3 regions of the Leuconostoc sp. UCMA20149 genome follow, and region 2 is predicted to be linked to each of the others. Evidence: predicted binding sites of a transcription regulator. Region 2 holds the regulator's gene; each other region holds the start of a gene.

What was found. The regulator Rex, encoded in region 2, represses fermentation and respiration genes when NADH is low (regulators of the CRP and FNR family bind a similar motif). The targets are predictions, from matches to a motif close to TTGTGAANTANTTCACAA.
Region 1: FF105_RS10645 (2,3-butanediol dehydrogenase) is a predicted target of Rex. The motif match lies at 2,552-2,569, and genes of this name have one in related genera.
Region 3: adhE (bifunctional acetaldehyde-CoA/alcohol dehydrogenase) is a predicted target of Rex. The motif match lies at 2,789-2,806, and genes of this name have one in related genera.

The regions. Positions count from the first base shown of each region.
Region 1 covers NZ_VJYC01000021.1:15,524-19,744, reverse strand. Annotated here, with positions in the region: gene FF105_RS10660 (alpha/beta hydrolase) at 1-20, shown strand, start outside; gene FF105_RS10655 (NAD-dependent succinate-semialdehyde dehydrogenase) at 181-1,587, shown strand; gene FF105_RS10650 (aldo/keto reductase) at 1,646-2,479, opposite strand; gene FF105_RS10645 (2,3-butanediol dehydrogenase) at 2,713-3,762, shown strand; gene FF105_RS10640 (Rgg/GadR/MutR family transcriptional regulator) at 4,181-4,221, opposite strand, start outside.
Region 2 covers NZ_VJYC01000008.1:18,944-23,164, forward strand. Annotated here, with positions in the region: gene FF105_RS07410 (AMP-binding protein) at 1-463, opposite strand, end outside; gene FF105_RS07415 (lipid II:glycine glycyltransferase FemX) at 1,041-2,078, opposite strand; gene FF105_RS07420 (redox-sensing transcriptional repressor Rex) at 2,084-2,734, opposite strand; gene tsaD (tRNA (adenosine(37)-N6)-threonylcarbamoyltransferase complex transferase subunit TsaD) at 2,833-3,849, opposite strand; gene rimI (ribosomal protein S18-alanine N-acetyltransferase) at 3,842-4,221, opposite strand, start outside.
Region 3 covers NZ_VJYC01000012.1:51,197-55,417, reverse strand. Annotated here, with positions in the region: gene adhE (bifunctional acetaldehyde-CoA/alcohol dehydrogenase) at 1-2,645, opposite strand, end outside; gene FF105_RS08975 (hypothetical protein) at 2,985-3,668, shown strand; gene FF105_RS08970 (helix-turn-helix domain-containing protein) at 3,706-4,221, opposite strand, start outside.

The DNA of each region.
Region 1 (4,221 bases), on a different contig from region 2:
ATATAGCTAGGGTTGAATAGTCAGCATGATCAATTGATGGTCATGTTTTTTTGTGAAAAATATTACATATTATTTGCATATAAAATCACAAGTTAAATACTTTTGTAATAATTTGAACGGTGTTATAGTAATGATGTTGTTAGTTATACTCACTCTGTATCAAACGAAAGGTCGAATAAAATGAGCTATCAAACAGTTAATCCATTTACAGATGAAGTGATTAAAACATATGACAATCATGATGATGCCTATGTCGAAAACGCAATTGCCAAGGGTCACGCACTGTATAAAAAATGGCGTAATGATCCTGTTGAGAGTCGTGCTGCAGCGTTGAATAAAGTTGCTGACTTAATTGAAGAAAAAACAGATGAGTTAGCCAAAGTCTTAACTCTTGAAATGGGAAAACGTTTCGTAGAAGCGCAAGGTGAAGTTGCAATTTGTGTATCAATTGCACGCTATTATGCCAAAAATGCAGCGGCATTTTTGAAACCAGAGCCAATTGAATCATCAATCGGACCAGCCCAAACCATTTCAAGACCAACTGGTGTCTTGATGACAGTTGAGCCTTGGAACTTCCCATACTATCAAATTATGCGTGTCTTTGCGCCTAACTTCATGGCAGGTAATCCCATGTTATTGAAGCATGCAAGTAACACGCCAATGGCAGCTGGCGCCTTTGAAAAAGTTGTTAGCGAAGCAGGTGTACCAGACGGTGCCTTTACTAATCTTTACGTTGACTATGATCAAGTGAATAATATTATTGCAGACGATCGTGTTCAGGGTGTAGCGTTGACAGGGTCAGAGCGTGCTGGACAATTGATTGCCGCAGAAGCTGGTAAGAACATGAAGCAGAGTTCTCTTGAACTCGGCGGCAGTGATCCATTTATTGTTTTGGAAGACGCTGATCTTTCAGAAATTAAGAAAATTATTGGTGGCGCACGTTTGTATAATGCTGGTCAAGTCTGCACCTCGTCAAAGCGCTTTATTGTGACAGAAAAGAACTATGATGCACTGTTAGATATGTTTAAAGAAGCCTTTTCTGAAGCGAAAATTGGTGATCCAATGGATTCAGATACCACTTTGGCACCACTTAGCACTTCAAAAGCTAAGCAGAATCTGACAAAACAGGTTAAAGCGGCAGTCGATGCTGGCGCAACACTTGCGTTTGGTAGTGTCGAACAGAACTTGCCAGCTGCACAGTTTGAGCCAGTTATCTTGACCAACATTACTAAAGAAAACCCAGCATTTTATCAAGAATTTTTTGGTCCAGTTGGACAAGTATACAAAGTCAAGGATGAAGAAGAAGCTATCGCTTTGGCTAATGATTCGCACTATGGTTTGAGTGGCGTTGTGTTTGGTGGTTCGGCTGAACATGCAACTGAAGTTGCATCACGACTAGAAACTGGTGCAGTCTTTGTCAATAGCTTTGGTGGTACATTACCTGAATTGCCATTCGGCGGTGTTAAAAATTCCGGCTATGGTCGCGAATTAGGCCGCTTTGGTATTGAAACATTTGTCAACAAAGAAACAATTGTGACGAAACATGAACCAATTGATTTGGATGATGTATTCGGTGGGTTCGTTTAAAAATTTGATCAAAGAAAAGCTTTTAATCTCTTATTGTTGAAGAGATTAAAAGCTTTTTTTAGAATTCTTGATAACTGGCAGGGTCTTGGTTATTAGTTCGACCATCAGGTTTTGACAGTGCGTTAATACGTGCCATGTCGTCTTCCGTGATGTCAAAATCAAAAATATCCAAGTTGCTAACTTGACGGGCAAAGTGAGTGGCTTTTGGAATAGGGAGAACACCAAGCGATATTTCCCATTTCAAAATCAATTGACCAACATTTTTGTGATATTTTTTAGCGATATCAACTAGGGTTGGGTTAGTCAATAAATCGCTTGCTCGGCCTAGGGGACTCCAAGCTTCAGTTAGGATATTGTGTTCAGAATTATACGCACGCATTTCAGCTTGATTAAAGAAAGGATGTAATTCGATTTGATTGACTACGGGTAAATGACCCGTTTCTGCTTGTAGCCGCTCTAGATGTTCAGGTAAGAAATTGCAGACACCGATTGATTTTACCAAACCAAACTTCTGTGCTTGAATTAGCGTATTCCATGCTTCAACATAATGATCATCAATTGGGTTTGGCCAATGAAGCAAGTATAAGTCGAAGTAATCTAACTTTGAACGAAACAAGGACTCTTGAATTAAATCAATCGATGCTTGTTGGTCACTATAATATTTACCTGGTAACTTGGAAGTGATAATCAGTTCGTCACGAGAGACGTGAGATGCCTTGATGGCTTGACCAACAGTGCCCTCGTTTTGGTAGTTGAAAGCAGTGTCTAATAAACGATAGCCAGCTTTAATTGCTGAAGTGATAGCGTGAGCACCCGTGATACCGTTTAATTTATAGGTACCAAAACCAACTGCTGGTAATTGTTGTCCGTCACTTAATTCATGAAATGACATTTTCATTTTCCTTCTTTCTTAATTGATAACACTTACATTAAACGATAACTACAGGCGATGCAAAAATATTGCTTGTAAAATATCCTACAAACATAGATGGTAAGGGTGAGTTTTAGTTGTGTTTAATCACTATTTTTAGGTGATTTTTTACACAAAGAAATATAATAAGCGTTATAATATTACTAAAGACATATAGTCTTTAAAAACTTACTGTCATCAAAGGAGACATAATAATGAAAGCAGCTGTATGGCATGGTGTGAAAGATGTTAGAGTCGAGGATGTTGCGTTAAAGCCAGCAAAGTCCGACGAAGTTGTTGTACGTGTAGCGTATGCTGGAATTTGCGGCAGTGACTTACATGAATATTTGGAAGGACCCGTCTTTATTCCAGTTGATGCACCAGACACATTGACTGGTGGGCAAGCGCCATTGACAATGGGACATGAATTTTCTGGTGTCATTGAAAAAGTTGGTGCTGATGTTACCAATTTTAAAGTTGGCGATCATGTTTCAATTAATCCAACAGTGACTAAGGGTATTTCACCTGATAATCTTGATGTTTATGATGGCTATAGCTTCATTGGTTTGAGCACAGATGGTGGTTTCACTTCGTTCGTCAATGTCCCAGAAGAAAATCTATATCATCTTCCAGAGGACTTTTCACTGAAATTAGCTGCCACAATCGAACCAACGGCTGTTGCTGTTCAAGCCGTTAAAGAAGGTGATTTGCGCTTTGGCGAAAAGGTTGTTATTTTTGGTGCTGGACCAATTGGTGTGTTAGTTGCTGCGGCTGCAAAAGCTGCTGGGGCAACTAAGATTGTTGCGGTGGACTTGTCAGAAGTTCGTTTGAAGAAGGCATTGGAAATGGGCGCAACAGATGTCATTAATCCTAGCCAAGTCCCAGACGCAATTGCTGCGATTAAAGAGATTATTCCTGGTGGTGCAGATGTATCATTTGAAGTTGCTGGCGTACAACCAACGTTCGAACAAGCAATTGAGGCAACACGTCCACGTGGTAATGTTGTGATTGTTTCAATTTTTGCTAAGCCAATTAGCTTTGATCCAATGCAATTGATGAACGCTGGTGTCAAGTTGACCACAACGATTGCTTATTCAAAAGAAACGTTCCAACAAACAGTTGATTTAGTAAGCAGCGGTCAAATTGATGTTCAACCAGTTATCACCGATACTATTGAATTGGATAATATTGTTAATGATGGTTTTGAAGCGTTGACACGTGATAAGTCACAAGCTAAAATTTTAATTGATTTGAATCAAGCATAATTTAATATGTCTTAGAGCACACGGTAGCGTGTGTTTTTTTTGGTGAAATAAGACCGTTGTTACCATCTGACTATTATGGCGATAAGTGTCGCAAATGTTTTGTTGTTGGAATTGTCTCTCAGTGGTTGTTTCAAAGGCATCATCCCGATTCCTAATTGATCGCATGATAGTAATTTAAAAAGAACCCAAATTTTGTCGTGCTTGAACAATTTTGGGATTTGATTCAATGGTACGACCATGCATCAATATTTAGCATTGCTCATCAGATTGACGCTTGTGACGAAGGCCTTTTGATTGCGTGTGCCACGATTTCTTTATGTGTGGTTGAGATAATTACCATTAAAATCGTTCAGGGTTTTCAATATAAGAGAAAAAAGAGTTCTTGATTTTTCAAGAGCTCTTTTATATGTTAATCATGTTATTTTTTATTGTAGTATGACAGTATTCTATTAAATAACT
Region 2 (4,221 bases):
AACAATACTCATCTAGTTTATATATTTCATTACAAATTTCAAAACCTCGTTGCCAAGATTGCCAATTCCGTTGATAAATTTTTGGTGTTCCAGTAGTACCAGATGTTGCCCCACAAAATAAATAGTTATTATCATTATATTGTTGGTCATTATCATTGTTATCATGATCTGTTATAAATTGCCATTGATTTGCCACTCTAAGCAGTATTTTATCGATTCTATCTACATCATGTTTACTAATTACAACAGGCACACGTTTAGCGTAGTGGGTAGCAATAAATTGAGCAATAAATAACAGGCTTTCATCAGCAATTAAGACAATGTATTTTTTTTTAAAAGAATATTGTTTTAGCAATTCACGAGCATATTGAGCCAATTCGTCATAATTAAATTTTTCCCCTTCCACAATAACAGCTGTTTTGGTGCCATAATTCGACACCAGTTCGTCAAAATCAAAATACATGAATTAATCATCCTCTTTTTATAGCAGGTTATCAAAAAATGATGATTTGTGCAAATATGGTAGTGTATCATTATAGTATTGATAGAAATGAGCCGATTCGAAGTAATCGACCGCCGGCTTTTTCTCTACGTCATTTATAGCCTTTATCAGCTTATTTTGAAGCATAATCCATTCGCACAACCAAGCACAAGCGCATCTCGATTTAAATAACGTAATACTGAATTATTGCAGTTATCTGCGGACAATTACGTTCGTGTAAATCCTAAAACAAACGAAAAAGGAATAATTTAATCTATTTCTTTTCATCATCTTGGCGTGCTTCTTCGATCAAGTAAGCTATTAAACCTGTAACACTCATGCCTTTAAAATCAGCATATTTCTTTGCTCAAGCCATTGTATCATCTTATTCACTTAAAATAGTTACGCTGATGATTCATCTCCTTTTGTAATGATTACATTTGTAGTTAGCTCGAATTCGGTATAACCCTGTTTGGTATTGTCAAGAATTGACACACGATTGTTGAATATTAGGTCCTTAATTACTGCACTAAAAAAACGCCAGTAGGCGTTTTTTTAATCAATCAAATTGTTTGAGGTAATCTTTATAACCTTCTTCGTCAACGACCCAATCAAGTTCACCGATATATTCAGCATTAGGATCGTGATAAGCAAATTCATGTTTGAACTTATAAAGCCCATCAGAAACATCAAATTCACCAATGCCACCAAAATCATATTCGACTTTGCCCAGCGACAATCCCCATTTAAGCATCTCATATTGAATGGCAGCGGGTGCGTTATGTTTGCCAAATTCGCGATAAGAACCGGCATACATGTACCAAATTTCATCACCATAAGCAAAGCCTAAACCACCAGCAATCACTTGTCCTTCAAAATGAGCCAAGTAGACACGGAATAATCCTGTCCCTGCCCACAATTTTTGCATACGAAGGAAGTAGTCTAATGGTCTGTGGGTAATACCATGGTTTTTTGCCATTGCCACGTAGGTATCAAATAACGCCCGAACGTCATCTTCACTATCACCAAATGTAATTGTCACACCATCGCGAAATGCACGTCTGATATCATTACGAAGTTTAGGTTTGAAATGTAACATCAATTCATCTTCATTGGTAATTGGCGTAGCACCTTCACCACGACCATCGTAGTATAAGACGACATTCTTGCGTGGTTGAATATTGCCATGCATGTGTGTAACCTGCGTATTACGCGTTTGGAAACCTGCATCAAGATATTTTTGATTCAACTCATCAGAATACTGTACCTCAGGGTCCATTCTCAACAAGAAGACATTATCTGGTAAGGCTGCTAAAGCTTCCTTAATCAACTCCTTAATTAAATCAACATCTTCGATATCGGCAACCGGTCCACGTCCAGCATAAGCTAAAACTTTACCAGGGACGGCCTCAACTGTTAGCACTGACATAACTGCATCAATTTGACCATCTGTTTCATGATAAACATACACGTGGTTCCAGTTTGCTTTCAATTCACCCCATAGTGGATCTTGTGTGACTTGTCCTCTTGGATTTTCACGCACAAACTTTTGATATGCTGAGACTTTTGCTTGATCATCTAAATTTAAAATTGTCATTTAACTTATAATCCTGTCGTAATTGAACCGTAATTTTCAATGAAGTAAACCAACGTTTGCAATTCGTTGGTTAAGTCAACGTTTTGAACACGAACGTTGGCAGGTACTGTGACACGTAAAGGCGTAAAATTCAAAATACCTTTAACGCCGGCACTCACTAATTGATCTGTAATATCTTGAGCAACACCTTGTGGCACGGTTAAAATCGCAATGTTAATGCGCTGTGCACTAATCTGTTCCTTCAATTCACTCATTTTATAAATTGGAACACCGGCTAAAATAGTGCCTGTTCGCTTTTCATCAGCATCAAAGGCAGCAGAAATGCGCATATTTGACGATTGATGGAAGTTAAAGTTAAGTAAGGCTTGTCCCAAATTTCCAGCACCAATCAAAGCAACGTTAATCAAACTATCTTGGTCCAAAACATTGGCAAAAAAGTCTAGTAACGCTTTAACTTCATATCCATAACCTCTTTTACCTAGTGCACCAAAATAAGAAAAATCACGACGAATTGTCGCAGCATCGAACTTAATGGCATCACTTAATTCTGATGATGAAATACGATCTGTACCAGCATCATGTAAGAAAGTTAGATAACGAAAATAAATTGGTAACCGCTTAGCGGTTGCGCGTGGTATTTTTGGTTGTTGCGTCATAATATATCTCCAGTAATTTCACTTGTGAACTTTTGCATAGTAATTGTACCATATATTTAAGGCTTTTGCGAAAAGATAGTGAAATATTCACAATGATGTCACGATTGTAACAATTCAAAATCTAATCCTGGATCCGTGTTAAGATCCAAATCCGCAAAGATATTTTGTTTATAGTTCCAGTAACCAGCAGCACCAATCATCGCAGCATTATCGCCGGTATATGTCAGTGGGACTGGAATAAATATTGTATCATTGAAGTCATTTAAAAGTGTCGTTAGTGACTCGCGCAATTGTGAATTAGCGGCAACACCACCAGCCAAAACAAAGCTTTTAACTGGATAATGACGTAATGCGCGCTCCGTGCGACCGATCAACGCATCCACAACAGCATTTTGAAAGCTGGTGGCTAAGTCATCTTGATTAATCGTTTCTTGTTTTTGTTCGGCATGATGCACGTAATTAATAACGGCACTCTTTAATCCTGAAAAACTAAAATCATAGTTATCTTCGTGGGCCATAGCCGTTGGAAATTTAATGGTTGCTTTACCTCGGTGTGCCATTTCATCAATGGTTTTACCGGCTGGATAAGGTAGTTTTAATAGCCTTCCGACTTTGTCAAAGCTTTCACCAGCGGCATCATCTCTCGTTTCACCTAATACTTCAAACTTATTCTCAGATGTCATTAAAACTAATTCAGTATGACCACCAGAAACCATCAGGGCCATAGCTGGATATACGATTGGTTGATTAAAATTGGCAGCAGAAATGTGTCCTGCTAGATGATTAACGGGTATGATTGGCAAGTCGTGCGCCAAGGCAAACGTTTTGGCCCCCATCAATCCAACCAGCAGCGACCCAACAAGACCGGGGCCATAAGTCACTGCAACCGCATCTAAATCAGATGGTTTAACCTGAGCTTGCGCCAAGGCATCATCAAGCACTCTGGTGATCCACTCAATATGATGACGACTCGCTACTTCAGGTACAATACCGCCAAAGCGTTGGTGGGAATTGATTTGCGTCGCAACACTATTACTCAACACAATATGCCCGTCTTCAACTACTGCTACACTGGTTTCATCAGCACTCGATTCAAATGCAATTATTTTAGTCAATTTTTCGCTCCATCATAATGGCATCATCACCATTTTTGTAATATTTTTCTCGTCGATAATAAGGTTGAAAACCAACTTTGTGATACAGTGCCTGTGCTGCTGTATTAGTGCTAGCTACTTCTAAAAGTACGCGCTTCGTTTTAGGCAAAGCAAAGACCGCCATCAGTAAGGCTTGTCCAATGCCTTGATGTTGAAATTTAGGCGAAACACCTAAACTACCAACTTCAACCTCATCTAAGATTTGCGTCGCGCCAAGAAAGCCACCTGTCGTCACAAAATAAATAGAACGTGGACTACCAAGTTCATGCTCAAATACTTCTTTTGGCCAAGGAGACGGCGCAAAAGACTCATTTGCTAATTGCCAAATGTCAT
Region 3 (4,221 bases), on a different contig from region 2:
CCTGGTGTTGTTTGGTCATTGTAAACCAAATCAATCAAGCTATCCAAAGCATCGTCAAAGTGCTTCTTGTCAACGCCGTTGCCTGACAATGTTTGGTTAACTTCAACTGACGCAGCCAAATCCTTAACAGCTGCAATCAATGAATCAACCAATTCAACATCTGTGTTACCCTTCAAACCAAGGTAACGTGCGATGTCAGCATAGTCCTTTTGTGCTGTATAAGTTTCGTAGCGTGGATAAGGTGTACGCTTAACGTTACCAGTTACGGCATTGAACTTAATCACATGTGGCATTGCAATCGCGATTGCCAAACCGTGTGGCAATTCGAATTCACCACCAGTCTTGTGAGCCAAAGCATGGTTGATACCCAAGAAGGCGTTAGCAAATGACATACCTGCCAAAGTTGAAGCATAGTGCATCTTTGTACGTGCGTTTTGACCTTCTTTAGTTGGGTTCTTTGGATCATAGTGATAAGAGTCAGCCAAGTTATCAAAAATCAACTTAATAGCTTGCAACGCCCAAGGACGTGTGAATTCTGAGGCCATTACTGAAACGTATGATTCCAAGGCGTGTGACAAAGCATCCAAACCAGAGAATGCAACTGTGCGCTTTGGTACAGTCATCACGAATTCTGGATCAACAATGGCAACTTCAGGTGTTAACTCATAGTCGGCCAATGGGTACTTAACATGTGTTTCATCATCAGTAATAACCGCGAATGGTGTCACTTCTGAACCAGTACCTGATGTGGTTGGAATTGCAACCATTTGCGTCAAACGTGCATGGTAGAACTTAACAATACGCTTACGGATATCCATGAACTTTTGTTGTAGTTCTGTAAACAAGTCTTTGATAGCATCGTTATCTTCCAAGATACCTTCATGACGTGTTGAATATTCGTACAAGAAACGACCAATCTTACCAGCATCCAATGCTGAACCACCACCAAGCAAAATGACTGTGTCAGGCTTAAAGTCAGCCATTTGACGTGCAATTTCAACTGCTTGTGACAAGGTTGGATCAGGCTTAACTGAACCGTAGATGTTAGTTTCGACTTGTTCTTGACGCAATTCAAGTTGGCTCAAAACCTTACCAACGAAGCCGAATTGCACCATACCAGGATCAGCCACGATGAAGGCGCGCTTAACTGATGGTAATTCTTGCAAATAAGTAATCGCGTTTGCTTCATAATAAACTTCCTTAGGCAAACGGATCCACTGTGGACGGTTACGACGACGTGCAACAGTTTTGATGTTAAGCAAGTCGTATGTTGACAAGTTGTGAGACAATGAATTCTTCCCCCATGATCCGGTACCAAGCGTCAATGATGGACGCATAGCATCTGTATAGATATCACCAACACCACCAATTGAATCTGGTTGGTTAACTAAGATACGTGATGCACCAATTGCATCAGCATACTCTTTGATGAATGGGTCATCTTGTGAACCAATCTGGATTGCGGCGTTGTGACCAGCACCTTGATAGTTCAACAATGATTGAACTGTTTCAATGGCTTCTTCACGCTTTTCAACTTTATAAATTGACAATAATGGTGACAACTTTTCTGATGACAGCGCTTCACCAATGTTCTTTTGATCCAACTCGAACAACAAAACATCTTTGCCTTCAGGAATCTTAACACCAGCTTGTTCAGCAATCCAACGACCTGACATACCAGCAACTGGTCCGGCTACACCGAAACCTTCGGCGTTTGGCTTGAAGACGTAATCAGCAATCTTCTTGTAGTCTTTCTTTGGCACAAGGTAAGCACCTTGTTCTTGTAATTTAGCCAAAACTTCGTCGTAAATTGGCGCTTGGATAACCGCTGAGTTTTCAGTGGCACAGATCATACCATTATCAAAACGCTTTGACAAAAGTAAGTCTGACACAGCGCGGTCAGTATCTACGGTTGCATCCAAGTAGATAGCACCGTTACCAGCACCAACACCCATTGATGGGTTTCCTGACTTCAAAGCGGCGTTAACCATTGATGGACCACCAGTAGCCAAGATTGAAGCGATGCCATGATTTTGAATTAAAGCAGTTGTAGCGTAGATTGAAGGCTTTTCAATCCATTGGATAAAGTTCTTGGGTGCACCAGCTTTCACAGCTGCTTCATAAACGATTTGTGCAGCGTGAACTGATGACTTTTGTGCTTGTGGGTGGAATGCGAAGATAATCGTATTACGCGTCTTAGCTGTCAACATTGACTTGAAAATCGTTGTGGACGTTGGATTAGTTGTTGGTACGATACCAGCTAATACACCAAGTGGTGCTGCTAATTCAACCTTTCCTTGAATTTTATCTTCATTGATAACGCCAACTGTCTTGTCAAACTTAATCGCGTTATAAACGGATTCAGAGGCAAAACGGTTCTTGGTATCTTTATCTTCAACAACACCTCGACCAGTTTCATCGTGGGCTTCATGGGCCAACAATAGTGAATTTTCAGAACCAGCTAATGCCATTGCGGCAACAATTTTATCAACCTGTTCTTGTGAAAATGTTGAAAATTCAGCCAAAGCTTTTTGTGACTTTTCAACCAATTCGGCTGTCATTTTTTCAGCTTGAGCTGTTAATTCAGCTTTCTCTTCAGGTGTCAAAACCTTTTTAGCGGGCTTCTTTGCAGTTGCTTCTGCCATAATTTTGTGCTCCTTTTTGTTTGCTCATTTCTTAACAATCTAAGTATATAATAAGTGTCAAGAAAAAGCAACACTTTTAATTTTTATTTGTTAAACACTTGATAAATGTACATTTGCAAGCGCTTACAAACACAGTGGTAATATTGTGTACTTAATCACAGTATCAGCATATTTTTTTAATATTACGCCTACGGCTTATTATATAACTATTCTATGAAGAAAGTGTAAATATTGCGTCCTAAATATGATAAAAACATGAATTCGTACGATAAACGTGCCAAGCACTTTACGGTGACAATGCTATAATAAGATAATATATTAGCTTGAGGACAAGATGACATGTATTATATTGACGGACAATTTTACCAGTTAGGATACAAACAAAAAATTAGTTTTTTCGTTGTATCTCTAATTATCAATTCTTTTGGGAATGGCTTGAGTGTCGCAACTGCAATGGGATCAGCCCCTTGGACGGCTGGCGCAGCTAATTTAGCCAATCTAACTGGTGCGCCGATCAGTTTATTTCTTGCTTTTTTTGCTACGAGTGTCGCTTTTTTGAATATGTGGCTCGCCATGCACTTTAATTGGCCCCGTTTAATTGGCAATATTGTGTTTGGCATGTCGTTTAGTTTATTGGTTGGTGTTTTTGCTAACCTATTTGTTGCCTTAGGCATTCGCCATCTTGCTTGGTGGTGGTTACTACCAATCGATATTTTTGCGGTGTGGACGATTGGGGTTGCGATTTCCATTTATCAGCGTGTCAATTGGATTCTACATCCCCTTGATGACTTAACCAACATTTTACGGTTTGATTATTTTCACGGCAATGCCAGCAAAGCACAAATGAGTAACTTTGTTGTTGCAATTGGTATTTCAGCAGTCTGTTTCCCGTTCAGTCACCAGCTCGTTGCTTTGGGACTAGGCACGATTGTCTCTTTCCTTTTCCAAGGTCGTAACATTGCTTGGGCCGATCGACATATTTTCAAACGGCTTGTTCACGGTGATATCACAGGTGAAGCTTAAAAAACGTGTGAGTTGCAATTTATCAACTCACACGTTTTTATTTTGGCAAACCAACCTTTTGCTGCCAAAATTTATTACCTAGTACTGTAATGAGCAATTGACGAATACGAGTTAAGTCGACATCTGAAAAATATTGATTCACTGTGACTGAAACACCATTTTTTGATGAAAAACAGTCACCATCAGGCATGTCTGATATGTAGACGTCTATTGGTTCATTTTGCCAGTCCTTCACGAAATATATGTTTAAGTACTCCCCCATTTCCTCTAATAAACGAGCAGCGTGAGTATTGTCCATGAACCCTTGAGAAAAATCAATATAGACGTTAATCGGTTGAATAAATTGGGAAATGGGTATAATTGTTAACGTCTTATATAACAATTGTGAAAAAGTCGCTTTTAAAAAATTTTCCCGTTCATGCAAATGCGCCGGATAAATTGTCTGAGCTAAATCCGCCAAACAATTCAAGAGAAATATTGCACAAATTGGGTGCCGATCAATAGACTTGTTGATGTGATCGAAAGAATGATCACTAACATTGGTAGACCCAAT